3 regions of the Acidovorax sp. FG48 genome follow, and region 1 is predicted to be linked to each of the others. Evidence: predicted binding sites of a transcription regulator. Region 1 holds the regulator's gene; each other region holds the start of a gene.
The links. Region 1 encodes FNR, which switches genes on or off when oxygen is low (the NO sensors DNR and NnrR bind a similar motif). Its sites were predicted from a motif close to TTGATNNNNATCAA; they were not measured.

Region 1 (10,483 bases):
GCAGGCAAGGTCCGGGCACGCGAGCGCATCGCCGTGCTGGCGGCCCTGAACCTGGCTTTCGAGATCGCCGACCGCGAAGCGGCAGACCTTGCGGCCGCAACCCACCCAGTGGCCACGCCGCCCGCAAGCCCCAGCCCCGGCGCCCCCATGGCGGGACACCAGGAAAGCCTGTTGCCAGATACCGACCAGCAGCGCCTGCAAAGCCTGGTTCAGCGCCTGGACGACGCTTTGGGCGATGACGGGCGCTTGCTCTAGCCCCTGCGTGCTGTGGGTGTGCTGAGATACACCCGTCCTCCCACCCGTTCGTCACAGCCGCTTGCGGGCTTTACATGCCCCCGAGCGCACAGCGCCCGCTGGCAGCACCTACAATGGACGGGTCTGCGAAGCTGTCGGGCTTTATATTTCCTTGAACCAATGCTCATTGAGCTCGGGCTTGGTACATCGTCCGGTGAGCGTGATCATCTCGCGTCAGATGAACCCAACGCCAGGCTGCCCTCGCCCACCTGAACCCCCGGTTCAGGATGAGAGTTCGGTGGCATTCGCAGACACCCTCTTCCCCATGCCCTGTCATTGCAAGCACAAGCTGCTGCGTCCTTGACAGGGCATTTTCTCGCGGCTCCCCGCGTGCTCTGTTGTTCTTTCTTGACTGACATCCCGCCATGCTCGATCCCCTGCTGATTGTTGAACTCGGTGTGCTCGGCCTGGCCACAGGCTTTCTGGCGGGACTCCTGGGCATCGGCGGGGGCATGCTGCTGGTGCCGTTCCTGACCTACATCCTGGGCACGCGTCAGGTGTCGCCCGACTTGGCGGTGAAGATGGCAATTGCCACCTCCATGGCCACCATCATGTTCACCTCCATCTCCAGCGTGCGCGCCCACCACCGGCGCGGTGCAGTGCGGTGGGACATCGTCACGCACCTGGCGCCTGGCATCGTGCTGGGCGGGTTCATCGCCAGCCTGGGTGTGTTTGCGCTGCTCAAGGGCTCGTTTCTGGCAATCTTCTTCGCACTGTTTGTGAGCTTCTCGGCCACGCAGATGTTTCTGGACAAGAAGCCTGCGCCCACACGCCAGATGCCGGGTGGCGCGGGCCAAGTGGCGGCGGGCGGCGTGATCGGATTTCTGTCGGGCCTGGTCGGCGCGGGCGGCGGCTTTGTCAGCGTGCCCTTCATGACCTGGTGCAATGTGCCCATCCACAACGCAGTGGCCACCAGCGCCGCGCTGGGGTTCCCCATCGCACTCGCCAACGTGATCGGCTACGCCATTGGCGGACAGAACGTGAGCGGCTTGCCTCCAGCCTCCCTGGGCTACATCTGGCTGCCAGCACTGGGCGTGATTGCGAGCTGCAGCGTGCTGACGGCCCCGCTAGGCGCCAAAGCAGCCCACAACCTGCCCGTCAAGCAACTCAAGCGCGTGTTTGCGTCGCTGCTGTTTGGCCTGGCGGCTTACATGCTGTGGAAAGGCGTTTCGGCCGCCTGAGGCCGACACAGAGGCGGACTCTTTGCAGTCCGCCGCGTTGCAACATCTGAGCGCTCGGTGTCAGGTGTTCAAAGGCCGGTGGCGCCCCTGGGCCTTGAGCGGCAAGTGCTTGCTCAGCAGAGCACGGAACTGGTCGGCCGGCAGCCCGGGCGCGCACAAAAAGCCCTGGTAGTGCTCGCACTGCATCTGCTGCAGCACCGCCTGCTGGGTTTCAGTCTCCACCCCTTCAGCCACCACTTCGATGTGCATGGCACGGCCCATGCTGATGATGGCGCTGACAATGGCCCGGTCGCCATCGTCGTCGGGCAGGCCACGCACAAAAGACTGGTCGATCTTGAGCTTGTGGATGGGGAGTTTTTTCAAATAGGCCAGGCTCGAGTAGCCGGTGCCGAAATCGTCGATCGCCAGACCAATGCCCAGGTCCGCCAAAACGCGCAGACGCTGCTCCATCTCCTGTGCGTCCTGCAGCAGGATGGTTTCTGTCAGCTCCAGTTCCAGCAAGGTGGGGGGCAGCTGGTGCACCGCCAGCAGGCGCGTGATGCGGTCCACAAAGTCGGGCTGACGAAACTCCAGCGCTGATACGTTCACGGAAATCATGATCGGCGAGCCGCTGTGCATCCAGAGTGCGGCCTCGCGCACCGCCTGCTCCATCACCCAGGCGCCCAAGGTCACGATGTAGCCCGATTCTTCCGCCAGCGGAATGAACACCGCAGGGGATACCGCGCCAAACTCGGGGTCCGTCCAGCGCAGCAGCGCCTCGGCCCCGGTGATGCGCCCGGTCGCCATATTGACCTGGGGCTGGTAGTGCACGGCCATGCGCTGCAGACCCAGCGCCTGGCGCATCGCATGCTCCATCTGCATGCGCGCGAGCAGGTTGGCGTTCATCTGCGGCTGGTAAAAGCCGTAGCTGCCGCGCCCACGCTCCTTGACCCGGTACATCGCGGTGTCGGACTGCTTGATCAGGTCGTCCAACGTAGCGCCATCCTGCGGGTACAGCGCAATGCCGATACTGCACTGGATCGAGAAGCCCATGCTGTCGAGCATGAAGGGCTTGAGCATGTCGTCCAGAATCCGGCGCGCCACACTTTCGGCCACCGATGCATCACCCCCATGCAGGTAGATGACAAATTCATCCCCGCCGAGACGGCACAGCATGTCGGTTTGCCGCAAGCAGGTCTGCAGGCGTTCAGCCACCAACTGCAGCACCCGGTCTCCAAAAGGGTGCCCCAGGGAGTCATTGATGATCTTGAAGCGGTCCATGTCCAGGAACAGGATCGCGAAGCCGGTGTCGCTCTGGCGCGCCCCTTGGATGGCGGTATCCACGCGCTGCGAGAGCAGCAGGCGGTTGGGAAGACCCGTCAGTGCGTCGCTGTAGGCCAGCTCTTCAATGCGTTTTTGCGCGGCGTGCTGCAGTGTCAGGTCGCGCATGAAGCCGATGCTCTGCACCAGCCGCCCTTCATCATCGCGCAAGGCCACCCACGACAGCTGCACCGCGCAGTAAGCGCCGTTGTCACGGGGCAGCCACAACTCGCCCTCCCAGAAGCCATCCTTGGCCCAGCCCTGCAGCACCTGCTCCATGAAGGAGGCATCCGAGCCTCCTCCAAACAGCGAGGCCGCCACACAGCCTTCAAAACCCTTGGCCGTGGGACCGACCAGCCGCTCACACCCGGGGTTCATCCGCATGATGCGGTGCTGGCTGTCGGCGATGAAGATCGCATCCAGGCTGGACTCAAACACGCGCGCGGCCAAACGAAGGCTGGCCTGCGTCTCGGTCTGCCGGGTGATGTCCCGGAACGAATACACACGCCCCACTGCGCGGCCCTGACTGAACTGCGGCACCGTGCGCATCTCCAGCACCACGCCGTTGCGCAGCTCGACAATGTCGGTGCTCTCCTGCATGGGTTCGCGGTCGATGGCTGCCAGGCGCTCGGCATAGAAGCGGGGGTCCGACACCTGGTCCGCCATGAAGGCGTACACCGCCGCATCGTCGCGCTCCACCAGCAACTGGCGCGGCAGGTTCCACAGCTGGGCCAGACGCTGGTTGAATGCGCGCACACGGCGATCCAGTCCACACACCAGCATGCCATCAGCGGCAGAATCCAGCGTGGCACGCAGCTCGGACAACAGTGTCTCCAGTTCACGCTCAGTGGTCTCCTGGAGGCTGCGGTCCAGCATGGTCAGCAGCAGCACCGTACTACCACCCTCCCCCCAAGGCACACGCCGGACACAACGTTGCACCGGCACCAAGCTGCCATCAGCACGCAGCAAACTGGTATGGGCAGTCACGCCCTGCGCAATCACATCGACTGGCTCCGACCAGAACGCCAGCTCCTGGGGCGTGCTGGCCAAGTCCAGCACAGACCGCCCTCGCATGGCGGCGGCAGACAACCCGGTGAGGCGCGCGGCGCATGCGTTGGCTTGCAGGATGTGTTGGCTGGCCTCATCCAGGAGCCACACGGCCTCCTGCAGGCCATCCAGCCACCCGAGCGATTGGAGATCGTTCACGCCGCAGCCTCGTCAGGGCCGGGACTGACCGCTCGCTCAAAAAAGTAACAGATCCGCTGCCGGGGAGACAGGTAGTCCAGCGCGTCACGCGGCAGTTGTGCGGGCTTGAGGCTGCGCCGTATGCCCAGTTCAGGGACAGTTTCCAGATCCAGGATCGGCGCCTCTTCCTTGGGCACCCGTGGGTCGTGCACGATGACCTTGGGCCGCAACGGCCGCGACGAGTTGACCGAGGCCACGATGGCATACCGGTCATTGACCAATTGCACGATGGAGCCGGGCGGGTAGACCCCCATCATGCGAATGAAAGCCCCCAGGACCACCGAATCAAAACGGGCCTTGAGCTGGGCAAAGATGACGGAGAGCGCCTCGTGGGGCGTCAGCGCCGTTACTCCCATGGCCGGGTTGCACATGCGGTCGTACTGGTTGACCAGCGCCAGGACCTGGCTCATGCGCCCCAGATCGGGCCCCTTCAGGCGCTGGGGAAAACCACTGCCGTCACACATTTCGTGGTGCCGCGCCACGGCCGTGAGCACTGCATCGGCAAACCCCATGCGTTTGGCCAGGGCAACGGATTCCGCCACGTGGGTCTCGTAGCGTGTCCGCTCCATGGGGATCATGGAAGGGGTGGGCTGGCGCAGATTGGGCGGCAGCTTGAGCTTGCCAATGTCGTGGATCAATGCGGCCACACCCAGATCGTGCAGTTCCTCGCTCTTCATGCCCAGGGACCGCCCCAGCAGCAACGAAATCACCATCACATTGATCGGATGCAATCCGTTGCGCTCGCCCACGCCCTCGGACAGCAGCCGGATGACGGAGTCGCCGTTTTCCAGCAGTTCGGTCACGCATCCAGAGACCAGCGCCTCGCCCTTGGCCCTGGCCTGGTCCGGGTGCTCGGAAACCGTGCGCTCCATGGACTGGTACTGACGGGTGGCTTCTGAGAAACGCTGATTGCAGGCGGCCAAGGCCCGGTTTTGTGCTTCCAGCAGCTCACGGCGACGCTGTGCCTCGGGGTCTACGACAGTGGCCGTCCCAGGCCCGGGCGCATCCAGGCCGTTGGGCGGTGGGGCTGTCATCTCGGGCACGCTCCAGGCAGCAGGCACCAGCTCCTGCAGTTCTGGATCGCTCTTTTTGGGGACGTAACGTACCTCGGTCAACCCCAGCTCGCGCAAGGTGGCGATCTGTTCCGACGACGCCACCCGGAAACTGCTGGTCGGGAACGGATGGTGCATCCAGCCCACGTCGAGCTGGATGTACATGCCGACACGCAATTGGCTGATGTCGATGAGGATGGATGAGTTCACGTCAGGCGCACGATACATGGCGACATCAATGCCACCAATAGTTACGCAGATTATCACCAGTTCCAGTGACGTGGCGAAGAACCGGCAGACCGCGCGGCGATCCGGCAACACTTGGCAGAAATCGGGCCTGACTGGAGCACCGCAATACCTTGGGCTGAGGCATCGCCCCGCTTGGAACCAGCGGGCGATTGGCGGTGACAGGACAAATCAGCGCCGCCCGCTCAGCGGCACCAGAGCGATGGCTTGTAAATGAGATCCATCCACAACGCCCAGGCAGCGACCGCGCACAGCATGGCGCCTGCGGCCCTCGTGCCCCACTGAGCCCGTGCGAGATTCAGGCGGTTGCGAAGGCTGCTCCAAGCCCAGGGGCCACCCACCAGCCAGACCCCGCTGCCCACGGCAAACAGGGCCATGGTCAGGGCCCCCTCCAGCGCCCCTCCACTGAGCGCCGCGACCAACAGGGCCGAGTAGAGCAACCCGCAAGGCATCAGGGCCCACAGAACCCCGGCCGCCATCACGCCGCCTGGCGCCCCGACCAGCGGTCGAACACGCGCCCATACGGAGCGGCCCGCCTGCTCCACCCAGGCAGGCTGCCGGGACTGCACCATCATCATGAGCCCCCAGGCCATGACTGCCACGTGCATCAGCGTCCAGGCGGGACGCAACGCGGTGGTCTGCTGGGTCAGCCATGCCAGACTGTCCATGGCCAAGGCCGCCAATGCACCGGCACTGGCATATCCCACCAGGCGCCCCAAATGAAAGGCCACGGTACGCTGGAGCGCACCGCCACGCGGCGCCCAGCGCACCACCTGCTCAGCACTGTCCTCCGCCGGTGGCGCGCCGCCCTGCCCCACGAGTGCTCCGCAAGGCGCGGAGCACATGGCCAGGCAGTGGGACCCGCCAGCGAGTCCCATGAGCAAAGCAGTCCAGCCGACCGTGGCAAGCATAGGTATCAGATGATGCGCGAAAACCGGGCGCGGTTGCGGTCTGCCTGCAGATAGCGGTCAAAAACCATGGCGATGCCCCGCACGAAGAACCAACCGGTCGCGGTCACTTCAATGCCCTCAGGCCCAACGCGCACCAGCCCTTGCTCCTGCATGCCCTCCAATTGGGCCAACTCCGCCGCGAAATACTGACGGAAGTCGATCAGCCACGCCTGCTCCATCGGCTCGAACAGCAGTTCCCCTTGGCACATCAGGGCCATGATGGCCGCACGGCGTACCAGGTCGTCGCGCGTGAGCGCCAACCCGCGCACTACGGGCAACCGCCCTTGGTCCAGGAAGTCGTAGTACTCATCCAGCGTCTTGGAGTTCTGGCTGTAGGTTGCCCCCACACGGCCAATGGCCGATACGCCCAAGCCGATCAAATCGCAGTCCGGCTGCGTGCTATAGCCCTGGAAGTTGCGGTGCAGGCGCCCCTGGCGCTTGGCCACGGCCAGGGCGTCGGTGGGCAGCGCAAAGTGGTCCATGCCCACGTACACGTATCCAGCATCCATGAAGGCATCGAGCGAGCGCGACAACATGGAAAGCTTGCTCGCGCCCGTGGGCAACTCCGCAGAGATGATGCGGCGCTGTGGCTTGAAACGCTCTGGCAGGTGCGCGTAGGCATACAGCGCGATGCGGTCAGGCCGCAGTTGTGCCACCTGGGCCAGCGTGCGGTCAAAAGACTCGGGCGTCTGGCGCGGCAGGCCGTAGATCAAATCCACATTCACCGAGTCAAAGCCCAACGAACGCGCAGATTCGACCAGCGCAAACACCTGCTCGGCAGGCTGGATGCGGTGCACAGCCTTCTGCACTTCGGCATCAAAGTCCTGTACGCCAAAACTCAGCCGGTTAAAACCCAGCTCAGCCAACAGTGCAAGACGCTCTGCATTAACGGTGCGGGGGTCCACCTCGATCGAGTATTCCCCCCCAGGCGCGAGCGTGAAGCTGCGCTTGAGCATGGCCATCAGCTCTCTCAGGCCCGAATCGGAGAGGAAGGTGGGTGTGCCTCCCCCCAGGTGCAGTTGACTCACCACCTGTCCTACGCCACAGTGCGCGGTGTGCAGGTCGATCTCGCGGCTCAGGTAGCGCAAGTAGACCTCGGCGCGGTCATGGTGCTTGGTGATGATCTTGTTGCAGGCGCAGTAGTAACACAGGGATTCGCAAAACGGGATGTGCACGTACAGGGACAGCGGCATGGCCTTGGCCAGCGTGCCCGAGCGGCGCTGTTGCAGCGCCAGCACATAGTCTTCCTGACCAAACGCCTCCACGAAACGGTCGGCCGTTGGATAGGATGTATAGCGGGGCCCTGGCACGTCAAAGCGGCGCAGAAGGTCTGGCGAAACAGCAGTCATGGGGAAATTTCCTTGCGTACACCTTGACTGTGCCGTAGGCTCTGGGACATGTCCTTGACCTGCATCAAGTGAACCCGCAAGCGATACAGCGACAATTTGATGAAGGTCAGCCGCTTGCCCGCGCTCTGTATTCAGGTTCGTGTACGGCAAGCGCGATATGCTTGACCGCTAACCCAAGCCCATGTGTCTATGAACCCGCTCACCATCAAAGTCGCCTGCTCCAACTGCAACCTTCGCGAGCTGTGCATGCCCGTGGGCTTGAACGAAGAGCAACTGCAGCGCATTGACGAGGTCGTTGCTGTCCGCCGCAAGGTCAAGCGCGGCGGCACGCTGTTTCGCAATGGCGAGTCCTTCACGTCCCTGTATGCCATCCGCACCGGTTTTTTCAAGACCTGTGTAGCCACCGAAGACGGTCGCGACCAGGTCACGGGCTTCCAGATGGCGGGCGAGATCATCGGGCTGGACGGCATCGTGAATGACCACCACACCTGTGACGCAGTGGCCCTGGAAGATGCCGAGGTCTGCGTCATGCCTTTCGACCGCATCGAAGAACTCTCCCGCGAAGTCACGGCCCTGCAGCACCACGTGCACAAGATCATGAGCCGCGAGATCGTGCGCGAACATGGTGTGATGCTGCTGCTGGGCAGCATGCGTGCCGAGGAGCGCCTGGCGGCCTTCTTGCTCAACCTGGTGCAGCGCCTGCATGCACGGGGTTTCTCGCAATCAGAACTGGTGCTGCGCATGACGCGCGAAGAGATCGGAAGCTACCTGGGCCTCAAACTTGAAACAGTGAGCCGCACCTTCTCCAAGTTTGTGGAAGAAGGCATCGTGGAAGTCAAACAGCGCCATGTGCGCATCCTCGACACCGATGCCCTGCGACGCATTGTGAACAGCCAGCAGACCTGCCACTGATTACGGCCCCTCGTCGGCTGAGAGTCGGGGCCGTACCAAAGTCCGCCGGTCCCTTTTAAAACGGCATGCAGCGCATGTCCGCATGAACCGGCGAAAAAGGCTCAGGAGCAAGACGACGATGTCTTGCGGCAATCGTCAGGGCGCTCCCCGTCGGGCACGGGACAGCGGTTGACCTCAAACGGGGACATGGACAGTAGCGTGGTCAATGCGCTGGTGGCCATGGTGATGGCCCAGAACACAAAAAATGCGAGGGTGTACACCCCCTGCCTCGACAGCGCCAGAGGCTGCCCGAACCAGTGCAGGTCCTGGGGGTCCACCATGGCAAAAACCAGCATCTCCAGCACACCCGCCATCAAAAAGGCGGGCCATGCAATCCACATCAGGCGTTGCGTCCACATATAGGTTCTGTCTCCTGGTGCTGCCGGGGTCGCCAGGGTGTGCGACCCTGGGGTTTCAGCGTGGTTGGTCTTGCACAGGGGTGGCCGCATGGTTGCGGGCCTTGAGGGCCGGCGCCAGACTCTTTTCCGGCGCCACCAGTGCCTTGTTGATTTCGATGCCTTGGCGGTAGTAGTCCTCCGCCACCACGGGGTCGGGCCGCGAAATCGCCAGCCACAGCGTCACAAAGCCCGCCACGATCACGATCAGAGGCCCGGCAATCACCAGCCACACATGGCCAAACTTCCACCAGGGTACGGTTGCCGCCGGGGTTGCAATGGCAGGGTTTGAAGACATGGTGCTTTACTCCTCAACAATATCGGTCAAAGTGCGGCCCTGAAGGGCCCCACCGGAATACCGCTCAGCGCGGTACAAGGAACACGGATTTCTCCGTGACATGGGCCGCTGCTCCTACGGCCTGCACATCAAACTGAACGGCGTGCGATCCGGGCGTGGCGGAACCATAAGGAATCTGCAACCGCACGGCCACCCAGCGAGACTCTGCCGCGCCAATGTCCACTTCAGCCTCGGAAGCCACTTCGAGCCCCTCCAGGCCCCGCGCACTGATGCGATAACGCTGCTCGCCCTCGGTGGCATTCATGATCTGCAGCCGGTAAATGTTCTCCAGCTTGCCACCTGCCACGATGCGCGAGAGCGCAGCGCGGTCCCGCACCACATCCACCTTCAGCGGCGTGCGCACCACCAGGCTGGCCAACATGGCCACGCAAAGGGTGACCAGCACAGCGCTGTAGATCAGCACGCGGGGGCGCAGCACGCGGCGCAACATCTGCGACTGGGTCCAGTGCTTGGCCACGCCGTTCTGGGTCGAATAGCGGATGAGCCCACGCGGGTACTGCATCTTGTCCATCACGGTGTTGCAGGCGTCCACACACAGGCCACAGCCGATGCATTCGTACTGCAAGCCCTTGCGGATGTCGATGCCCACGGGACAGACCTGCACACACAGCGAGCAGTCAATGCAATCGCCCAGCCCCTGGGCTTTGTAGTCGATGTTCTTCTTGCGCGGACCACGCTGCTCGCCACGTTCAGGGTCGTAGGTAACGATCAGCGTATCTTTATCAAACATCGCGCTTTGAAAGCGCGCATAAGGGCACATGTACTTGCAGACCTGCTCGCGCATGAAGCCCGCATTGCCATAGGTGGCAAAACCGTAGAACAGCACCCAGAAAATCTGCCAGCTGCCCTGGAACGCCAGCAGCTCGCTGCCCAGCTCTCGAATGGGGACGAAGTACCCCACAAAAGTAAACCCGGTCCACAGGGCCACCGCGATCCACACCACTTGCTTGAAAAACTTCTTGCGGATCTTCTCGAACGTCCAGGGGCCGTTGTCCAGGCGGAGCCGGGCACTGCGATCGCCTTCGATCTTGTGCTCGATCCACATGAACATTTCGGTGTACACCGTCTGCGGGCACGCAAAGCCACACCACAGACGCCCGGCCACTGCGGTGAACAGGAACAGCGACAACGCCGAAATGATCAGAAGGCCGGTGAGGTAGATG
Region 2 (10,483 bases), on a different contig from region 1:
GGTTGCGTCCATGGTTAATACATCGCGAGCGCTCGGAATAATTGCCATATTGTTCAGGGTAACAATACGCGACAAATGCGCAATGTCTGAAGCAAATGCACCGATATCGTGATACTTCCCAGTCACTCGTATCGTTATAGGCAACTCAGCATAGTAGTCTTTCACGACAACTTGACCAGGGCGAAAAAGTTCGAACTGCAGGCTTCTCCCCAAACCCGACTGATTGATATCAGAAAGTAGCGCCGCCATTTCGGCTTTACTAGGAAGCTGCTTTTCAAGTTGAATAACATACTGCTGTATTTGCTCGCGCTGTTTCTTCAACGCGTCCAAACTTACAGCTTTTACAAGCTTCTTTTGATAGTCAGTCCGCAAAACTAGTTCTTTGCTACGCTCCTCTTCCAGTTGCACTTCATAGTCCTGCAAAAAAGCAAACCAAGCAACGATCGCGACTGCAGCAGCGATAAAAACACATAGGATAACCTTGGGCAATACCGGCCAAGCTGAGGGATCCTTTGTGTCTAAATTTTTAAACTGTCGCTGAATGGCTTCGAGACGCTCAACCGTGCTGATCGATTTTTCTTTTGACTTCGCCATGTCACTTACCTCCTGGCGACGAAGCGGTGGCATTTGCTGCCTCTATGATTTTTTGAGCGTCGCTTGCACGGACCAGCTGAAACCTCAAGTTAAAGGAAGAAACTCTCCGCTGGTCCCTCTGACTCAAAGCTACCGTGCTTGCTGTAATTTCCGTCAACTCCGGTTTAGCAAGCCATGGCGTATTACTAGCCAAGTTACGCAGCAACTCTGAAACGCGCTCATTAGATTGGGCCATCCCTTGCATCGTTATCGTTTGTCCAACTTGCTTTATTGCGGTGACGTATACACCATCAGGTAATTGCTTAACCAATTCGGTGAGCAAGTGAACAGGCAAATTGCGATCTGACTGCAGATCTTCGACAGCTTTTTGGCGTGCGCGCAAGGAAGCAATCTCATCCTCTATGGACGCAATTTCCTTGATTTGTCCTTCCAGCACCTTGATCTCTTGCTGGAGAAAGGTATTCTTATTCTGCTGGTCCGTTATCATGATCTGAAACCACCAGTAGATGGCTCCAGCAACAGCGAGACCCAACAGAAACGACGCAAACATCGTCGCCTGGAACGCTTCCTTGCGACGCTTACGAGCCTCCTCGCGATGAGGTAACAAATTGATAAGAATCACTGCAGAAACCTCCGCATAGCGAGACCGCAAGAGGTCAAGTAGGACGGCGCTTCACGCACCATTTTTTTCAGTCGCACGGAACTTCCGATTTCCATGCCATCAAAAGGATTGACAGCGCTGCATGCAAAGCCAGTTTGCTGAGTGACAGCCTCTGTAAGACCTGGCAGCGGGGCTGAGCCCCCCGCCAACATGATGTGGTCGACACGGTTGTGCGGCGTGCTGGTGAAGAAGAACTGCAGGGCGCGACCAATCTCTTGGGCCATGCTGTCAACAAAAGGACGGAGGACCGCTGATTGATAGTCTTCCGGCAAATCACCGCTGCGCTTTTTGCTCTCGGCTTCTTCAACCGAGAAGCCATATTGGCGAACAATCAACTGAGTAAGTTGGGCGCCACCAAAGGCTTGGTCGCGGTCATACAGAACCTCTTCGTTCCGGATCACCTGCATGCTGGTCGTCAGGGCTCCCACCTCGAAAAGGGCCACCATCGCGTCCACGCCTTTGTTCGGCAGCGCTTCAATGAGGCGCCCAGCAGCCAGTCGTGATGCATGGGATTCAATATCGACCACCACGGGCTTCAACCCAGCGGCCTCAGCCAAACCCTGCCGGTCTTGGACTTTTTCACGCCGGGAAGCGGCAATCAGAACGTCAACATCCCCTGGCGCGTTTTTACTGGGCCCGATAACGCAAAAATCCAAGCTCACCTCGTCGAGCGAAAACGGGATGTACTGGTTGGCCTCGGATTCCACCTGGACCTCAAGCTCCTGCTCCGTCATGCCACCTGGCAGCGTGATCTTCTTGGTGATCACTGCGGAAGGGGGCAGCGCAAGCGCCACGTTTTTGGTTCGAGTGCCGCTCTTCTTGACCAAGCGACGCAATGCGTCCGCCACTTCGTCAAACTTTTCGATGTTGCCATCGGTGATCCAGCCCCGCTCCAGTGGCTCGATCGCGCAACGCTCTAGGACCAGACTACCCGCCTTATCGCGCCCCAACTCCACCAGCTTGACACTGGAGGAGCTGATGTCGATTCCCAGCAGCGGAGCAGACTGGCGATTGAACAAAGACCCCATTGAGATCAAGATTGGTCCCCTGTAACTTGCCAAAATGAGGCAACAAAACTTAACACTTCACATGAATGCTATCAGTAAGATAGTTCTCCAGCAAAGATTTTTCCCCCTGTAACGTCAGAAGAGCGTTGCCAAAAGCAGACGAAATTTTTGGGCGCTGCAATACCGCTCGGCCACTACCGGAAGCCTTTCGGCGGCACCTTGCCAAGTACGAAATTGGATTTCGAGCCCCAGCGGTGGACATTTTTATAATGGGCGGTCTTACCCCATCGGAGCGATATGCCGCCCTCCCCTTCGAAGTCCTCCGACAAGCCGGACTCCTCTCCTGTTCGCACCCGCCCCAGTTGGCTTCGCTGGTTGGTTCGTATCACCCTTTGGATCACAGGACTGGCGGCAGCCGCAGCCGTGGGCCTGGCGCTCACAATTGCTGTGGCGCTGTCGGTGGCCTACCCCAACCTACCAGACATTTCTGACTTGGCGGACTACCGTCCCAAACTGCCGCTGCGGGTGTACTCAGCGGAAGGAGCCTTGCTGGGCGAGTTTGGCGAAGAGCGTCGCAACCTCACACCCATCGGCGAGATTCCGCAGGTCATGAAAGACGCCGTTTTGGCGATTGAAGATGCCCGTTTCTTTCAGCATGGTGGAGTGGACTACAAAGGTGTTCTGCGTGCGGGTCTCGCCAACTTGGGGCGAGTAAAAAGCCAAGGCGCTTCCACGATCACCATGCAGGTGGCACGCAATGTTTATCTGTCTTCAGAAAAAACATTTACTCGCAAAATTTACGAAATCTTACTAACCTTCAAATTGGAGCATTTGCTGACCAAGGATCAGATTCTTGAGATTTACATGAATCAGATTTTCCTCGGCAATCGTGCTTACGGTTTTGCGGCTGCCTCCGAAGCTTATTTTGGTAAACCGCTCAAATCTGTTTCGATCGCTGAAGCTGCGATGCTTGCCGGTTTGCCCAAGGCTCCGTCTGCCTACAACCCCATCAGCAATCCGAAACGTGCCCGCGCTCGTCAGCAGTACATCATCGAGCGGATGGAAGAAAACGGCTTCATCACTGCACAACAAGCAGAGCAAGCCAAGAAAGAAGAACTGAAAATCCGCACGGGGCCCGACAACACACGCATCCACGCTGAATACGTGGCGGAAATGGCCCGCCAGCTGATCTTTGCCCAGTATGGCAACGAGGCCTACACACGCGGTCTCAATGTGTACACCACCCTCAATGCTGCAGAACAAGAGGCGGCCTATGTCGCCTTGCGGCGTGGGATCATGGACTACGAACGGCGCCAGCAGTACCGGGGGCCCGAAAAGTTTGTGGCGCTGCCTGCCAGCGCCCAGGAGGTGGAAGACGCCATTGATGACGCACTGGCCAACCACCCGGACAACGGCGACGTGCTCTCCGCGGTGGTGCTGGAGGCATCCGCCAAACGCATCCTGGCCGCCCGTGCCAACGGGGATTCGGTCGAGATCACAGGCGATGGACTGAAGCCTGCGCAATCCGGCCTCAGCGACAAGGCCCCTCCCAATATCAAGATACGGCGTGGGGCTGTGATCCGTGTGGTCAAGACACCCAAGGGCGCCTGGGAAATTACACAGCTGCCCGAAGTGGAAGGCGCTTTTGTGGCTCTGGACCCGCGTAACGGCTCCATTCGTGCACTGGTGGGTGGCTTCGACTTCGACAAAAACAAGTTCAACCACGCGGCGCAGGCCTGGCGCCAGCCGGGCTCCAGCTTCAAGCCCTTCATTTACTCGGCGGCGCTCGAAAAAGGCTTCACCCCCACCACTGTGATCAACGACGCCCCGCTGTTCTTCGATGCGGGTGTCACCGGCGGCCAACCCTGGGAGCCCAAGAACTACGACGGCAAGTACGACGGCCCCATGAGCATGCGCACCGGCTTGGCGAAGTCCAAGAACATGATCTCCATCCGGATCCTGCAGGCCGTAGGCCCCAAGACGGCACAGGAATGGGTGGGACGGTTTGGATTCGACCCCGAGAAACACCCCGCCTACCTGACCATGGCGCTGGGTGCAGGCTCAGTGACGCCTCTGCAAATGGCCTCTGCGTATTCGGTGTTCGCCAACGGCGGGTACCGCATCAATCCTTGGCTGATCGCCAAGGTCACCGACCACAAGGGCCGGGTGATTTCAGAGATCACCCCCCCCGCGTTGAGTGAACAGCCACGTGCCATTGATGCGCGCAACGCCTATGTCATGAGCAGCCTGTTGCAGGAAGTAACCCGCACCGGTACCGCAGCGCGTGCTCAGGCCACCCTGAAGCGTCCCGATCTGTATGGCAAAACCGGCACCACCAATGATTCGGTGGACGCGTGGTTTGCCGGGTTCCAGCCCACCATCGCGGCCGTGACCTGGATTGGCTATGACACGCCGCGCAATCTGGGCAGCCGGGAAACCGGGGGCGGGCTGAGCCTGCCGGTGTGGATCAGCTTCATGGAGCGCGCGCTCAAGGGTGTGCCGGTGATGGAGCCCACGGTGCCGCCCGGTGTCGTGAATGTGGGCGGCGAGTGGTTCTACGAGGAATACGCTCGCAACGCGGGTGTTTCGAGCGTGGGGGTGGTGGAAGACCGATCCGTATCTCCGGCGGTAGCCCCCCAGGCGCCTCCGCCTTCTGAAGAGCGCAGTCGCATCCTGGACTTGTTCCGTAACTGATCGCCCCAACGCCCCAGCACCAGCCCCTTAGGCTGGCGGGGCGAAAACCGTCACGCAGAAAACTGCAGCGACATGCCGGACTGCTGTGACGCGTCGCGCGTGAGGCACGCAAAAAACTCCCCCGCGCCTTTGGTGTCCTGCCAGTGGCTGCCATCAAAACGGTAGTGGTAGCCGCCCGATCGGGCCGCCATCCACACCTCGTGCAGCGGCTTTTGCAGATTGATCACGATCTGGCTGCGATTGGGAAAGGTCAAGGTCACCATGCCCCCCGAGCGCTGGCTGTCCACATCGGCATCCGAGGTGTCGTTGATGCGATCACAACTGCGCTCGACGGCAAGCAGCAGTTGTTCGGCGTGGTCCATGAATTCGAGGTCGGTCATTACAATTTGCGCATGTTGAAAGCTCCCCAAATTCTAGTCAGGACGCTTGTCCTTGCTGCCAGTGCGGCAGCCCTCTTCGGTTGTGGTCAGCGGGGGCCGTTGTATCTGCCGACCGGCCCTGCAGCGAGCCAGCGTGCCACGCTGCCGCAAACACTCACGCCGGGCAACGACACCAACACTGCGCCGTCGCCTGCGGCCAGCGCCTCGCAGCCACGCTGAAGCATTCGATCGCCTGCGCAGAATGGCCAGGCAATGCGGTTTCGCTTGATTTCCATCAAGCACAAAGCTTAGGGGTACTCGTACAGTCTGCGCTTTATTGCACCGCAGGATGGCCATGGCCCTGGAACTCTACCGCGACAAAAATCATGCTTGCCTGATGTTCACCGACCTCATTGAGGAGGATGGGCAGGCCGTGCAGGCCAATCAGTTCCTGATCGTGGACGACGACACCGGCGCCATCATCGACCCGGGCGGCAACCTCGCGTTCAACGAGCTGTTCATGGGAATGACAAAGCATTTCCCGCCGCACAAGCTGTCGTACCTGATCGCCTCGCACGCAGACCCGGACATCATCGCCTCGCTGGACCGCTGGATGACCAGCACCAAGGCCAACCTGGTGATCTCACGTGTGTGGGAGCGCTTTGCACCGCACTTCACCAAGGTGGGCAAGACCGAAAACCGCGTGATCGGAGTGCCCGACGGTGGCGGCCACCTGCCTCTGGGGCGCCATGAGCTGGTGTTGCTGCCTGCGCACTTCATGCACTCCGAGGGCAACTTCCACTTCTACGACCCGGTCAGCCGCATCCTGTTCACGGGCGACCTGGGGGTGTCCATGATGTCAGGGGCCGAGGCCCGTGTGCCGGTGACTGACCTCAAGGCGCACATTCCGCGCATGGAGGGGTTCCACCGCCGCTACATGGTGTCCAACAAAATCCTGCGCCTGTGGGCACGCATGGCACGGCAGCTCGACATTGCCATGATCGTGCCGCAGCATGGTGCCCCGATCATGGGCAAGGAAGCCATTAGCGACTTCTTTGAATGGATCGAGAACCTGATGTGCGGCATCGACCTGTTCGATGATCGCGCCTACCAGATTCCCACCGCGTACATCGACCCTGTGACCCGGCAGATGCGCCCTGCGCTGCGGGCAGTCAATGGGTGAATGTTGGTCAAATCGACTGCAAGCGCTACAACTACATGCCCAAGAAGCTATAAATTTAATAGCATTTAACGTCCCGGAGATCCAGCGGCTGTCCGTCTTGCCGCTGAACCGGCCGGTGCAGCCGACCGCTTTTGCAGTCGGTGCCAAAGTCGCCAGCCCAGCAGCGCGCCGAGGATGGCGGCATAGATGGTCACTTCACCAAAATTGTTCTTGCCCGCACGCATCCAGAAGAAATGCAGCACCGCCAGCCCGGCCACGGCATAGACAGTGCGGTGCAGCGCCTGCCAGCGCTTGCCGCCCAAGGCCTTGATCGCGCGATTGAACGACGTCGCAGCCAACAGGGCCAGCAACACCAGGGCCAATGTGCCCACCAGGATGAAGGGCCGCTTGGCGATGTCGTGCAGGATGTCCGGGATGTCGAAACCCATGTCGAACCAGCTGTAGCTCAGCAGGTGCAGCACTCCGTAAAAGAACACAAACAAACCCAGCATGCGCCGAAACCGCGCCAGTTGCGGGGTGGCGGTAATGACGCGCAGTGGAGTGATCGCCAGCACCAGGCAAAGCGCCCGCAGCGTCCAGTCACCAGTGGCGCGGATCAACGCCTCTGCAGGGTTGGCGCCCAGCTGGTTCGCCACCGCCGCGTAGACCAGCCATGCCAGCGGCAACAGGCACAACACAAACACCACCGGTTTGGCGGCGGGGTGGAGCAATAGTTTTCGCATCGCGATTCAAGAACCACCGTGGCCTCGCACACTGCCCAGGAAGGCGGCGAGGCCCGGGAGATCAGTAGAACTTCTTGAGGTCCATGCCCGCGTAGAGCTGGCCGACCTGGGCTTCGTAGCCGTTGAACATCAAGGTCTTGCGCTTCTTGGCAAACAAGCCGTCTTCACCAATACGCCGCTCGGTCGCCTGGCTCCAGCGGGGGTGGTCCACATTGGGGTTCACGTTGGAATAGAACCCGTACTCCTGCTGGGCCGCCTTGTTCCACGCGGTGCCTGGCTCCTTTTCGACAAAGCGGATCTTCACGATGCTCTTGGCGCTCTTGAAGCCGTACTTCCATGGCACCACCAGACGCACCGGGGCGCCGTTCTGGTTGGGCAGCACTTCGCCGTACATGCCGAAGGCCAGCAAGGTCAGCGGGTGCATGGCCTCGTCCATGCGCAGGCCTTCCACATAAGGCCAGTCTAGCACGCGCGAGCCCACGAAGGGCATGGTGGCCTTGTCGGCCAGGGTCACAAACTCCACGTACTTGGCGCTGCCCTGGGGCTCCACCCGCTTGATCAGCTCAGCCAGCGAGTACCCCACCCACGGGATGACCATGGACCAGCCTTCGACGCAGCGCAGTCTGTAAATGCGTTCTTCCTGCGCGCTCAGCTTGATCAGGTCTTCAATGCCGTACTTGCCGGGCTTCTTAACCAGGCCCTCAACCTCCACCGTCCACGGGCTGGTCTTGAGAGTGTGCGCATTGCGGGCGGGGTCGGCCTTGTCGGTGCCAAATTCGTAGAAATTGTTGTAGGTGCTCGCGTCCTTGTAGTCCGTGAGCTTCTCCATGGAGACGGCACCCGCTACTGCCGACTTGGCCCCCGCCAGAGGCGCCAGCTTGCCAGGGCGCGTGACCGCCACCTGCTGCGCCAGGGCCTCCCGGCCCGCCCATGCGGCCATGGCGGCACCGGCAGCGCCGCCCGCCATCAGCTTGAGCATCTGGCGACGGTCTTCGTAGACCGAGCGGGGGGTGATTTCGGAGGAGTACGGGTGGTTGAAACCCGAATCGCGTGAGGGGATCAGCATGGTGGCTCCGGTCATTTAGGGGGAAACAGCTGCAGCGGTAGAGCAGAACAACTGTTAGTTCGTTCCCTGGACCACTCAGGTTACACCGAAGACGCAATAGTTGCTGTGCACCTGCAAATGCCCGACATGCACGCCGCGCCCGTTGACGATCTGGCAGGGATCGTCAACAGCGCTCGCCCTCTCAGAGCGTGCCGTAGCTGTGCAGGCCGCTCAGGAACATGTTGACGCCCAGGAACGCGAAGGTCGTCACTGCCAGCCCCACCAGCGCCCACCAGGCGGACACTGTGCCGCGCAGGCCCTTCATGAGCCGCATGTGCAGCCAGGCCGCGTAGTTGAGCCAGACGATCAGGGCCCAGGTTTCCTTGGGGTCCCAGCTCCAGTAGCCGCCCCAGGCCTCTGCCGCCCACAGCGCGCCCAACACCGTGGCGATGGTGAAGAAGGCAAAGCCCACGGCGATGGACTTGTACATCACGTCGTCCAGGATCTCGAACGAGGGCAGGCGCGCCGCGATGCGCTTGCGGCCCAGCAGAATGCCCGCAACGATGAAGGCCGAAATGCCAAAGTACACCATCCAGTAACTGCCGCCGTTTTCCGTCGCGCCCTGGCGGAACACGATGGGCTCGAAACACAGCACCACGCCCAGCAGCCACAGTGGCGCCAGCTTGTACCAGCGGGTTTCGGTGGCCTGCTGCTTGATCAGGTAGGCAAACGCCACCATGGCCGACAGCGCAAACGTGCCATAACCGATGAAATTAGCGGGCACGTGCAGCTTCATCCACCAGCTCTTGAGCGCGGGGACCAGCGGCTGGATCTCATGCGCCTCGCGCACCACGGTGTACCAGAGCAAAAAGCCCACGGCAGCACTGACCACCAGCATCACAAAACCACCCAGCGCGCGCGTGTCGTACTGCTGCTCGTAGTACAGATAGAACGCGGCCGTCATCCAGCAAAACAGAACGAACACTTCGTAGAGGTTGCTGACCGGGATGTGGCCGATGTCCGGGCCGATCAGGTAGCTTTCGTACCAGCGCACCAGCGTGCCGATGAGCGCCATCGCCACCGCCACCCAGGCAATGCGCGAGCCCAGCATGCTCATCGTCTTGCCTTCACCGCGCGCAAACATGCCCACCCAGTAAAACGCCGTGCTGATGAAAAACAGCATGCTCATCCACAGGATGGCCGACTGGCTGGACAGGAAATACTTGAGGCCGAACACCGTGTCCGCCCGCGCCAGGCTGCCCGCCCCGTCTTGCTGGTACAGGCCAATGGCCATGAGCGCTACGGCCGCCACCACCAGCATCAGCACGCGCAGCGGGCGCCAGAACCAGCCCAGCCAGATGGTGCACGGGATGGCTCCCAGCAAAATGCCCTTTTCATAGACATCCATGAAGGCGCCGTAGCGCTGCAGCGCATACAGCCCGCCCACGGCCACGATGGCGGCAAACAGCCAGTCCAACCAGTTGCGGCGCGAGAAGAACCCCTCGTTCAGGGTGATCGTGGTAGCGGTCGAGGTAGAAGTCGCGGTGTTCATGCGGTGCCTTCGCGGGGCGATGCCCCGATCAGTTTTTGTGCGAGCTGGACAAACTCCTGGTCGCCGTCCATGGTCTTGCGGTTGGTGGACAGGGCCATGGTGGCGTGGGTACGGCCATCCTGCGGGGCCACCCAGACCCACACGCGCCGCTCGCGCACGTAGAGCATGGCAAAAACGCCCAGGATCAGCAAGGCGCAGCCCAGATAGACAACATTCTTGCCAGGGGCTCGCGCCACCTGGAACACGCTGGCCTGGACCTGGGTGAAGTCCTTAAGTTCAAACGCTAGCGGCGCTGGGTAGATCTGCGCATCGCTGAGGGAGAGCACGGCCTGGGTCATGAAACCCCGGGTCTGATTGTCCTGCGGCAGCGGCGGCAGGCCCTCACGCTGGCGGGTCAACTGGGCCAGCTCGAACAGCGTGCCGTTCAGGATGCGCACCAGCACCTCGCCTGCGCGCGCACGCTCCGCCTCTGGCACATTGGCTTCCATGAAGTCCGAGATGGCCTGCAGCCCGCCCGTGGGCTTGCCATCGACCACGCCACGCCCTGCGAACAACGCCAGCGCGCGCACGGCAGACTGCTGCAGTTGCTCGGCCAGGTCGGGGCGCGAGGCATCCATGGCCTGGGACACGTAGCGGCGTACCGCCTGCTCCCGGGCCTGGGGGTCG
Region 3 (10,483 bases), on a different contig from region 1:
GAAGCTGAACATGGCGGGCGTGATTCCTCCGATCTTCGCATCGTCGATCATCCTGTTGCCTGCGACCGTGGTGAACTGGTTCAGCGCTGGCGAATCGATGCGTTGGCTGAAGGACATCTCGGGTGCACTGACGCCAGGTCAGCCGATCTATGTGATGTTCTACGCTGCAGCGATCGTCTTCTTCTGCTTCTTCTACACGGCTTTGGTGTTCAACAGCCGCGAGACTGCAGACAACCTGAAGAAGAGCGGCGCGTTCATCCCGGGCATTCGTCCAGGTGAGCAAACTGCACGTTACATCGACAAGATCCTGGTTCGCCTGACGTTGGCGGGCGCGGTGTACATCACTTTTGTGTGTCTGCTGCCCGAGTTCCTGATCCTGAAGTACAACGTTCCGTTTTACTTTGGTGGAACCTCGCTGCTGATCATTGTGGTGGTGACCATGGACTTTATGGCCCAGGTTCAGAACTACATGATGTCGCAGCAGTACGAATCGCTGCTCAAGAAGGCGAACTTCAAGGGCGGTGCAGGCGGTTGATGGCACCAAGGCGGCGCACGGCGCTGTCTGCAAAGAGTTGGATATCGGTTGAATTGGCGCCCCACGATTTTCGCGGGCACAAATTGTGTTCCGTGCGAAGCAGCCGGGACGGATGGAAAAGTTTTAGGAGAATGCAATGAGAGTTTCGGCTTCGGTCAAAAAAATCTGCCGCAACTGCAAGATCATCCGCCGCAAGGGTGTGGTGCGTGTGATCTGCACGGATCTGCGTCACAAGCAGCGCCAAGGTTGATTGGAAAGTATTAGAGGACGCATATGGCACGTATCGCTGGCATTAACATTCCGCCGCACAAGCACGCGGAAATCGGTTTGACCGCCATTTTTGGCATTGGTCGCACCCGCGCTCGCAAGATCTGCGAAGCAACTGGTATCGCTTACTCCAAGAAGATCAAAGATCTGACGGACGGCGATCTGGAAAAAATTCGCGAGCAAATCGAGCAGTTCACCATTGAAGGTGACCTGCGCCGCGAAACCACGATGAACATCAAGCGTTTGATGGACATCGGCTGCTATCGTGGCTTCCGCCATCGCCGCGGTCTGCCAATGCGTGGTCAGCGCACTCGTACCAATGCACGCACTCGCAAGGGTCCGCGCAAGGGTGCTGCTGCACTGAAGAAATAAAGATTGAAAGATCATCATGGCTAAGTCTCCTGCCAATAACGCAGCTCAGCGCGTCCGCAAGAAGGTCCGGAAGAACGTTTCGGACGGCATTGCCCACGTGCACGCCTCGTTCAACAACACCATCATCACGATCACCGATCGCCAGGGCAACGCTCTGTCATGGGCTTCGTCCGGTGGCCAAGGTTTCAAGGGCTCGCGCAAGTCCACCCCCTTCGCAGCCCAGGTGGCTTCCGAAGTGGCCGGCCGCGCTGCCATCGATCAAGGTATCAAGAACCTTGACGTGGAAATCAAGGGCCCAGGTCCTGGCCGTGAGTCGTCGGTGCGCGCACTGGGCGCACTGGGCATCCGCATCACATCGATCTCCGATGTGACCCCGGTGCCTCACAACGGCTGCCGCCCTCAAAAGCGCCGTCGTATCTAATTTCTCTCTAAGCCCACCGCCGCCTGTGAACGCGCAAGCGCCTCAGGCGGCTCCCGCAATGGTTTGCGGCAGATGACACAAAGGAAGCTCAAGTGGCACGTTATCTCGGCCCCAAGGCCAAACTCTCCCGCCGTGAAGGCACCGACCTGTTCCTGAAGAGCGCACGTCGCTCCATCGCGGACAAGTCCAAGTTCGACTCCAAGCCCGGCCAACACGGCCGCACTTCGGGCGCCCGCACCTCTGACTACGGTCTGCAACTGCGTGAAAAGCAGAAGGTCAAGCGTATGTACGGCGTGCTGGAAAAGCAGTTCCGCCGTTACTTCGAAGCTGCCGACGGCAAGAAGGGCAACACCGGCGCCAACCTGCTGTTCCTGCTGGAATCGCGTCTGGACAACGTCGTGTACCGCATGGGTTTCGGCTCCACCCGCGCTGAAGCGCGCCAACTGGTGTCCCACAAGTCGATCACGGTGAACGGCAAATCGGTGAACATCGCTTCGTACCTGGTCAAGGTGGGTGACGTGGTTGCTGTCCGCGAAAAGTCCAAGAAGCAAGCCCGCGTGGTCGAGGCTCTGCAGCTGGCAGCCCAAGTGGGCATGCCTGCCTGGGTTGAAGTGAACGCCGACAAGGCTGAAGGCGTGTTCAAGAAGGTGCCTGACCGCGACGAGTTCGGCGCCGACATCAACGAATCGCTGATCGTTGAGTTGTACTCGCGTTAATCCGTAGAGTACGGAAGTATTTCAAGCAAACCGTCCCTGAACCGCGAGGCATCGCGGTTTAGGTGCTTCACCAGCCTTACCGGTGTAACGAGCTGGGGGTATTGAGAGGAAGTCTGAATGCAAACCAATTTGCTGAAACCCAAGGCGATCAATGTCGAACAGCTTGGCCATAACCGTGCCAAGGTCGCACTGGAGCCGTTCGAGCGTGGGTACGGCCACACGCTGGGCAATGCCATCCGGCGCGTCCTGCTCTCGTCCATGGTGGGTTACGCAGCGACGGAAGTCACGATTGCAGGCGTTCTGCACGAGTATTCGTCCATCGACGGCGTTCAAGAGGACGTGGTCAACATCCTGTTGAACCTCAAGGGCGTGGTTTTCAAGCTCCACAACCGTGACGAAGTGACACTGAGCCTGCGCAAAGATGGCGAAGGTGTGGTCACTGCCCGTGATATCCAGACCCCTCACGATGTGGAAATCGTCAACCCTGATCACGTGATCGCCAACCTGTCTGCCGGCGGGAAGCTGGACATGCAGATCAAGGTGGAGAAGGGTCGTGGCTATGTGCCCGGTAACATGCGCCGCTATGCCGACGAATCGACCAAGTCGATTGGCCGCATTGTGCTGGACGCATCGTTCTCCCCCGTGAAGCGCGTGAGCTACACCGTGGAAAGCGCCCGTGTGGAGCAGCGTACCGACCTGGACAAGCTGGTGGTCGAGATCGAAACCAACGGTGCGATCACTGCCGAAGACGCTGTGCGCGCATCGGCCAAGATCCTGGTGGAACAGCTGGCGGTATTTGCGCAGCTCGAAGGCGGCGAACTGGCTGCATTCGATGCACCTGCAGGCCCACGTGGTAATGCGACGTTCGATCCGATCCTGCTGCGTCCTGTGGACGAGCTGGAACTGACCGTGCGTTCTGCCAACTGCCTGAAGGCGGAGAACATCTATTACATCGGTGACCTGATCCAGCGCACCGAGAACGAGCTGCTCAAGACGCCTAACCTGGGTCGCAAGTCGCTCAACGAAATCAAGGAAGTGCTGGCATCGCGCGGCCTCACCTTGGGCATGAAGCTTGAGAACTGGCCTCCAGCAGGTCTGGACAAGCGTTAAGCCAAAGCTATAATCGAAGGCTGCCCAAAGTTTGGGCGCCCGGTTTGATGTCCTCCGAAAGGGGGACTTTTCGTTCCTCACGGGGAACAGTGCCTCGGACAGTACCTGATCCGGCTGCCCGATTTAATTACATAGACAGTAGAAAGAAAGCACCATGCGCCACGGACACGGCCTTCGCAAACTCAACCGCACCAGCTCGCACCGCCTCGCGATGCTGCAGAACATGATGAACTCGCTCATCGAGCACGAAGTCATCAAGACCACCGTTCCCAAGGCCAAGGAACTGCGCCGCGTGATCGAGCCCATGATCACCCTGGCCAAGGAAGACTCCGTGGCCAACCGCCGCCTGGCTTTCAACCGTCTGCGCGACCGTGATAGCGTGACCAAGCTGTTCAACGACCTGGGCCCCCGTTTCAAGGTGCGTCCTGGTGGCTACACCCGCATCCTGAAGATGGGCTTCCGCGTGGGCGACAATGCGCCCATGGCCCTGGTCGAACTGGTCGACCGTGCTGCAGAAACCGAAAATAATTCGGCAGCAGCTGAATAATAGGGTATAATTTACTCCTTATCGCGCGATGGAGCAGTCTGGTAGCTCGTTGGGCTCATAACCCAAAGGTCGGAGGTTCAAATCCTTCTCGCGCAACCAAAACATAGCAATCCTTGCTAAAGCAAAACGCCCACTACCCAGTGGGCGTTTTTGTTTGTGCGCCCGATGGTTGACGCGCTAGGCGCTGCCAAGGGTGGATTGCCTTCGCGGTCTCCTGTTCAGACTGCCGTGGAGGTGCCCGACTACCGCGACGTTTCCGACGGGCTCAATGGGCAAAAAGATCCGCCTTCGCGGCTTTGGTGATGGCCACCACACAAGGGTGGGTGATGCGCCTTTCGACGGAGATGGCAAAGAACTCCTCCACCAGTTCGGAGGAGCGCCCGATGACTTCCACGCCAAACTGGGCCGTGGTCTCCTCGTCCAGTACGGAGGGGGAGGTGAAGATGCCCCGGCCTTCACGTCCAAACGCATTCATCAACGCACTGTCGTCGAACTCACCGACCAGGCGGGGCTGCAGTTGGTGCTTGTTCAGCCAATGGTCGAGCTGCTGGCGCACGGACGACATGGGGCCTTGAATGAGCATGGGCGCGCCATGCAGGCACTGTGGGAAGGGTCCCTCCAGCTGGGCCCTCAAGGCGGGGGCGCACAGAAAACTCATGCTGCTGGTGCCCAGCGGGTGGTTGAAGGCCTTGACGCCGATCTTGTTGGACACCGGCTCATCGGCCAGCACCAGGTCCAGCCGGTGCAGGCTCAACTGCGCAATCAGTTCGGGAAACTTGCCCTCATGGCAGGTCATGTGCACGCGCTGCGGCATCCCCAGCGCGGGCTCCAGCAGGTGGTAGGCGACGGATTTGGCAATCGAGTCGGCCACGCCCACCCGGAACTCCAGGGGCTTCTCCTGCCCCCGCGCCAGCCGGATGGATTTTTCCAGCTCGTCCCCCAGCGCAAAGATCTGCTCAGCATAGCCCAGTGCCACGCGGCCCTCGCTGGTCAGCTCCAGGCCGCGCCCCCGCTTGCGGAACAGGTCGTGGCCCAGCCATTCTTCCAGCTGCTTGATCTGGCCAGACAGCGTTTGCGGGGTGGTGTTCAGCTGCTCACCCGCCCGCATCACGCCGCCTGCCTTGGCCACCGTCCAGAAGTAACGCAAGTGCTTGAAATTCATGGAGACCTCAAAGCTTCGAAAAAATCGAAGAAAAAAACACGATAAAACGAATATACGCGAAGTATGAAACTATCTACATTGACGTTTGGCAGCTTCCGTGGCGATCTGCGCTGCGGCCTGTAGCTGCCTGTGTTCACAAGGAGTAGCAACGATGCGTATCACGACCCGAGGACAGCTGGCGGTATCCGCCATGACCGACCTGGCCCTGCGCCAGAAGCTGCGGCCCGTGCCCTTGTCCACCATCAGCGCGCGGCAGGGCATTTCCCTTTCCTACCTGGAGCAGCTGTTCAGCGCGCTGCGCCGTGCCGGCCTCGTGGACAGTACCCGCGGACCAGGCGGCGGCTACACGCTGGCGCGGCGGGCCGAGCAGGTGTCGGTGGCCGAAATCATCCTGGCGGTGGAGAACCTCAAGAACGACGAGCTGCAGAACCTTGGCGCTGGCCAGGCTGCGCAGGTCAAATCCATGACGGGCGAGCTGTGGACCAGCTTCAACTCCCGCGTGATGGAATACCTGCAGTCGGTGACGCTGCAGGACTTGGTGGACCAGGCCCTGAAGCAGGGCACGGTGGTGGAGGAAAAGGCCCCGGCTGCCCGGACCAAGCTGCCCCTGGCGCCCAAGCCCCGTCCACTGATGGCGCGGGTCAATGTGCCCAACTCGGTGTTTGCCTTGGGGAGCATGCCGATCCTGCAGCGCCGCTGAGGCGAAGGGACCCCGCGGTGGTGCAAGGCGTCGGGTGCGGTGCCACGCCCACCGAGGCTGGCGCAGCGGCAGGCTGCCTGGCTGCCGACGGCTACGTTACAACTGGTGTGCGAGCTGCTTGATGCCCCGGATCAGCATCTCGACAGAGATCGCAACCAGGACCAGACCCATCAGGCGTTCAAACGCCATCACCACGCGTTCGCCCACCAGGCGCTGGATGCGTTCGGCCAGCAAGAGCACCACGGCACACACGGCCATGGTGACGCACAGCGCGCCCACCCATTCCCATCGCCGCTCCGGCGCCTGGGCCACCAGCAGCATGACGGTGGCCAGTGCCGAAGGGCCTGCCAGCGCAGGAATGGCCAGCGGCACGATCAGCGGCTCGCCGGGCAGCTCCGCCTGCGGACCATCTGCCGACGGAAAGATCATGCGCAGCGCGATCAAAAACAGCACCACGGCGCCGGCAATCTGCAGCGACAGGTCGCTCAGGTTCATCACCCGCAGAAACTCTGCCCCGAAGAACAGGAACACCAGCAGCAGGGCAAACGCAATCAGCACCTCCCGCAGGATCACCCGCGCCCGGCGCTCGGGCGCCACGCCCCGCAGGGCATTGGCAAAGATAGGGATGTTGCCCAGCGGATCGGTGATCAGCAGGAGCAGGATGGTGGCCGACGCGAAGGTGTAGCTCACGTTGCGTACACCGCGTCCAGCGAGCGAAAGCCCTTGATCTCGATCGGATTGCCGCTGGGGTCGTGGAAGAACATCGTCCACTGCTCGCCGGGCTGGCCTTCAAAGCGCACCTGCGGCTCCAGCACGAAGGCAGTGCCGGCGGCCTTCAACCGCGCGGCCAGTGCATGCCAGTCGGGGAGTTCCAGAATGGCGCCGAAATGCGGCATGGGGACCAGGTGGTCCCCCACATGCCCGGTGCGGGCGCTGGCAAACGGTGTGCCCAGGTGCAACGAGATCTGGTGGCCAAAAAAATCGAAGTCCACCCAGGTGTCGGTGCTTCGGCCTTCCTGGCAGCCCAGCACGCCGCCGTAAAAGCGGCGGGCGGCGTCCAGGTCGGTGACGTGAAAGGCGAGGTGAAAGAGGCTGCGCATCCCGCAGAGGATAGCAGCCAGGGGCCACGCCGTGGCGTGGCCGGGAGGTCGGTCAGGCGACCGACGGATCGGCGGCCATGTTGTCAAACTTCTTGAAGTACTGGCGCGCCATGGCCACCAGCTGGGCGTCTGTCGGATGGTCCGCGGCCACCGAGTCCACGACCACGCCGGCCACGGCCGCATGGTGTTTGGCGGTCCAGTCGCGGAACTGGTTGCGCACCAGGCCCGGGCCGGCCAGCAGCACCTCGCGGGTGTGGGTCAGGGCCTGGGCCACTTCGGCAAAAAACGGTGCGAGGTCTTCGGCCTTGCCCTGGTGCTTGTGGTGGCTGCGGGACTTGATGCGCTGAGCTTCGGCGTGTTCGCGGTCGAACATCACCACATGGGCTTCGGATTGGTCCATCCAGACAACGGCGTGAAAAGTGCTCATGAATCGGCTTTCTTGAAGTGATGACAAAAACGGGAAGGAAGAGGGGGGAGCGGGCGAACCTGCTCACGCAGCACGCGGGTGTTGCTCGGCCTTTTCCTGGCAATGCACGCAGCGCGCTGCCTCGGGTTGGGCATGCAGGCGGGCGGCGGTGATGTGGGCGCCGCAGTCTGTGCACTCGCCATATGTGCCCGCTTCGATGCGGGCGAGGGCGGCTTCGACAGCCGCTAGGTGCGCAGTTTCGCGTTCGCCCAGGGCAAATTCCAGTTCGCGCTCGGTGGCCACCTGGGCGCGTGGGTCTTCCGGTTGCCCAAAGTGTTCAGCGGCCACTTCGGCGCGACCGATGACGCCGCCGCGCTGTGCGGCCAGCTGGGCCAGCAGCTCGGACTGCCGGGTCAGCAACTGCTGGCGAAATGGGGCGGCTTGGGTCTTGTCCATGCGGGGTCTCCTCGGGGTGATCGGATACCTGCATGGTGCGCCTGTGCGCGGCGCGGTGGGTTGACCAAGGTCAAGGGATGGCGCGCGGTGTCACTGCCCGGTGACACCGCTGCGGGGAGGGCTCAGCGCTTGGGCGGGCGCGCCAGCATTTCGGCTGTGTTGGTCTTGCGGTCCGCGTTCACGCGCTGCACATGGGGGCGCTCGGCCATGCGGGCCAGGTAGTCGCGCACGGGCAGGTCGGCCAGGTAGTCCTTGCCGTAGACGATCTTGGTGGCCGAGCTGACCAGCGGCAGGTGCACGATGGCCGCGCAGTCGGCCATGGTGAAGGTGTCGCCGCCCACGTAGGGGCTGAACTGGGCCAGCTGGCCGAAGGCGGCAATGTTCTTCTGCAGCTGTGCGCCGACCTTTTCCTTGGCCGTCTCGCTCACGGTGCCGCCAAAGAAGGCCTGGGGATACAGGTTGCGCGCGACCAGCTCCAGGTGCAGTTCCAGGAATGTGATCAGCTCGCGCACCTTGGCGGCTTGGTAGGGGTCGGCCGGGATCAGCGGGTGCTCGGGATGGGCGGCTTCGATGTAGTCGGCCATCACGGCAGACTCACACAGCGGTCCCTGCGGCGTGCGCAGGTAGGGCACCTTGCCCAGCGGGCTGGCGCTGCGGTCGGTTTCGCCCACCCAGGCCAGCTCTTCGGTGAACGGCAGGCCCTTTTCGAGCAGGGCCAGCTTGACCTTGTTGTAGTAGTTGCTGGCCGAAAAGCCGCAGAGTGTGAGCATGGCGTGTCTCCTTGTTTGTGGTGTTGGCAGGCGCACATCCTAGGTCGGTGGGTGGCGTCAAGCGGTCACGCAGATGACCCGCGCGCCGGTCGGCGCGAGCCGCGCACCTACAATGGCGCCTCCATGTCCTTGCCGTCCCTGCAAACCCTTCGCAGCCTTCGCTGGCTCGCCCGCCTGGTGCTGGCGTGGTTTGTGTTGTCGATCGGCGTGGCGGTGGCGTCGCCGCTGGTGCATCCGCAGGCCATGGAGCTGATTTGCTCGGGCTCGGGCGCCATCAAGGTGCTGGTCAAGACCGACGACGGCGCCAAGGAACTGTCCAGCCACACGCTGGACTGCCCGCTGTGTGCGCATGTGGGCGCTCCCCCTCCCGCATCCCAGGCCCAGCTGCCTGTGGTTCACCCCCTGGCGCATGCCCTGCGCCCCATCCCTGCCGCGCACATTGCAGCGCGCACTGCCGCGCCGCTGCCGCCGCGCGGGCCCCCATCGCTCTCCTGAAATCGCTATTGATTCGATAGCTGCTTGCGCATGATTCACCTGCGCTTGCGGCCTATTTGGCTTGATTTTCAGGAGTTTCCATGCGCAAAAGCCGCATGGCGCTGGCCGTGGCCAGTGCCTTTCCCCTCGTCCTGGGCATCACGTATGCCGGTGCTTCCTCCGCCGCTGATAGCGCAAGCACCAGCACTGCCAGCCATGCCCCGGTCAAGGAACTGGGCGTGGTTACCATCAGCGGTGGCCAGCCCACCTCTCTGCCCACGCAGATCCCCACCACCATCGAAGGCGTGACGCGCGAGCAGATCGAGCACTCGATCAACGCCACCGACAGCGAAGACGCCCTCAAGTACCTGCCCAGTCTGCTGGTGCGCAAGCGCTACATCGGCGACTACAACCACGCCGTGTTGTCCACCCGCGCGTCGGGCACGGGCAACCCGGCGCGCTCCATGGTGTTTGCCGATGGCATCTTGCTGAGTAACTACCTGGGCAACGGCCCCACCAACGCGCCGCGCTGGATGCTGGTCACGCCCGAAGAGATCGAGCGCGTGGACGTGCTCTACGGCCCGTTCTCGGCCGCCTACGCAGGCAACTCGGTGGGCGCGGTGGTGGACTACCTTACGCGCATGCCGACGAAGTTTGAGGCGCACGGGCAGGTGAGCTACCAGCACCAGCCGTTCGACCTGTACAGCACCAACGGCACCTACGGCGGCAAGCAGGTGAGCGCCTCGGTGGGCAATAAGAATGGCGACTGGTCGTGGTTCCTTAACTTCAACAAGACCGACAGCGAAGGCCAGCCGCTCACCTTCCCCACGCGCCTCGTGTCGGCAGGTGCCGTGGGCAGTGCGGGCACACCCGTGACGGGCGCCGTACTGGACAACAACCGCAGCAACCAGCCCTGGTATCTGCTGGGCACCGCCACGCAGTACCACACGCAGCAAGACCACATCAAGGCCAAGATCGCTTACGACTTCTCGCCCACGGTGCGGGCCGCCTACACCTTGGGCTGGTGGCACAACGAGTCCGAAGGTCGGCCCACCAGCTACCTGCGCGACGCCAATGGCAATGCGGTGTACAGCGGCACGGTCAACATCAACGGCCGCTCGTTCGCGCTCACGCCCACCGACTTCAACGTCTCCAACGAAGACCTCACGCATTTCATGCACGGCCTGTCGGTCAAGAGCCGCACGCAAGGCGTGTTTGACTGGGAGGTAGCCGCCAGCCTGTACGACTACCAGACCGACACCCTGCGCGCCGCCACCGTGGCACTGCCCGCGGCGCTGAACGGCGGGGCAGGGCGCATTGTCAACAGCAAGGGCACGGGCTGGAACACCCTGGCCGCCAAGGGCACCTGGCGGCCTGATGGGGTGTTGGGCGCACACATCGTGGACTTTGGCCTGCAGCGCGACAGCTACCAGCTGCGCACCGTGGA

Region 2: ACODSU_RS05325 (oxygen-binding di-iron domain-containing protein) is a predicted target of FNR. The motif match lies at 5,601-5,614, and genes of this name have one in related genera.
Region 3: ACODSU_RS14630 (TraR/DksA family transcriptional regulator) is a predicted target of FNR. The motif match lies at 7,853-7,866, and genes of this name have one in related genera.

Annotation. Positions count from the first base shown of each region.
Region 1 is NZ_JBMDJH010000006.1:37,417-47,899, reverse strand. Features, by position in the region: gene ACODSU_RS10630 (cell division protein ZapA) at 1-255, shown strand, start outside; gene ACODSU_RS10625 (sulfite exporter TauE/SafE family protein) at 660-1,475, shown strand; gene ACODSU_RS10620 (EAL domain-containing protein) at 1,536-3,980, opposite strand; gene ACODSU_RS10615 (cyclic di-GMP phosphodiesterase) at 3,977-5,299, opposite strand; gene ACODSU_RS10610 (sulfite exporter TauE/SafE family protein) at 5,503-6,228, opposite strand; gene hemN (oxygen-independent coproporphyrinogen III oxidase) at 6,234-7,616, opposite strand; gene fnr (fumarate/nitrate reduction transcriptional regulator Fnr) at 7,806-8,528, shown strand; gene ACODSU_RS10595 (hypothetical protein) at 8,630-8,926, opposite strand; gene ACODSU_RS10590 (FixH family protein) at 8,982-9,260, opposite strand; gene ccoG (cytochrome c oxidase accessory protein CcoG) at 9,325-10,483, opposite strand, start outside.
Region 2 is NZ_JBMDJH010000003.1:98,716-109,198, reverse strand. Features, by position in the region: gene ACODSU_RS05355 (type IV pilus inner membrane component PilO) at 1-594, opposite strand, end outside; gene ACODSU_RS05350 (PilN domain-containing protein) at 596-1,216, opposite strand; gene ACODSU_RS05345 (pilus assembly protein PilM) at 1,213-2,292, opposite strand; gene ACODSU_RS05340 (penicillin-binding protein 1A) at 2,560-4,956, shown strand; gene cyaY (iron donor protein CyaY) at 5,007-5,336, opposite strand; gene lptM (LPS translocon maturation chaperone LptM) at 5,349-5,555, shown strand; gene ACODSU_RS05325 (oxygen-binding di-iron domain-containing protein) at 5,671-6,498, shown strand; gene msrQ (protein-methionine-sulfoxide reductase heme-binding subunit MsrQ) at 6,564-7,220, opposite strand; gene msrP (protein-methionine-sulfoxide reductase catalytic subunit MsrP) at 7,282-8,286, opposite strand; gene ccsB (c-type cytochrome biogenesis protein CcsB) at 8,468-9,817, opposite strand; gene ACODSU_RS05305 (cytochrome c biogenesis protein ResB) at 9,814-10,483, opposite strand, start outside.
Region 3 is NZ_JBMDJH010000009.1:125,214-135,696, reverse strand. Features, by position in the region: gene secY (preprotein translocase subunit SecY) at 1-535, shown strand, start outside; gene rpmJ (50S ribosomal protein L36) at 672-785, shown strand; gene rpsM (30S ribosomal protein S13) at 809-1,174, shown strand; gene rpsK (30S ribosomal protein S11) at 1,191-1,595, shown strand; gene rpsD (30S ribosomal protein S4) at 1,688-2,311, shown strand; gene ACODSU_RS14670 (DNA-directed RNA polymerase subunit alpha) at 2,429-3,421, shown strand; gene rplQ (50S ribosomal protein L17) at 3,576-3,968, shown strand; tRNA gene ACODSU_RS14660 (tRNA-Met) at 3,991-4,067, shown strand; gene nhaR (transcriptional activator NhaR) at 4,234-5,130, opposite strand; gene ACODSU_RS14650 (Rrf2 family transcriptional regulator) at 5,282-5,830, shown strand; gene ACODSU_RS14645 (MarC family protein) at 5,927-6,520, opposite strand; gene ACODSU_RS14640 (VOC family protein) at 6,517-6,930, opposite strand; gene ACODSU_RS14635 (hypothetical protein) at 6,983-7,357, opposite strand; gene ACODSU_RS14630 (TraR/DksA family transcriptional regulator) at 7,421-7,792, opposite strand; gene ACODSU_RS14625 (glutathione S-transferase) at 7,915-8,562, opposite strand; gene ACODSU_RS14620 (DUF2946 family protein) at 8,686-9,057, shown strand; gene ACODSU_RS14615 (TonB-dependent receptor) at 9,138-10,483, shown strand, end outside.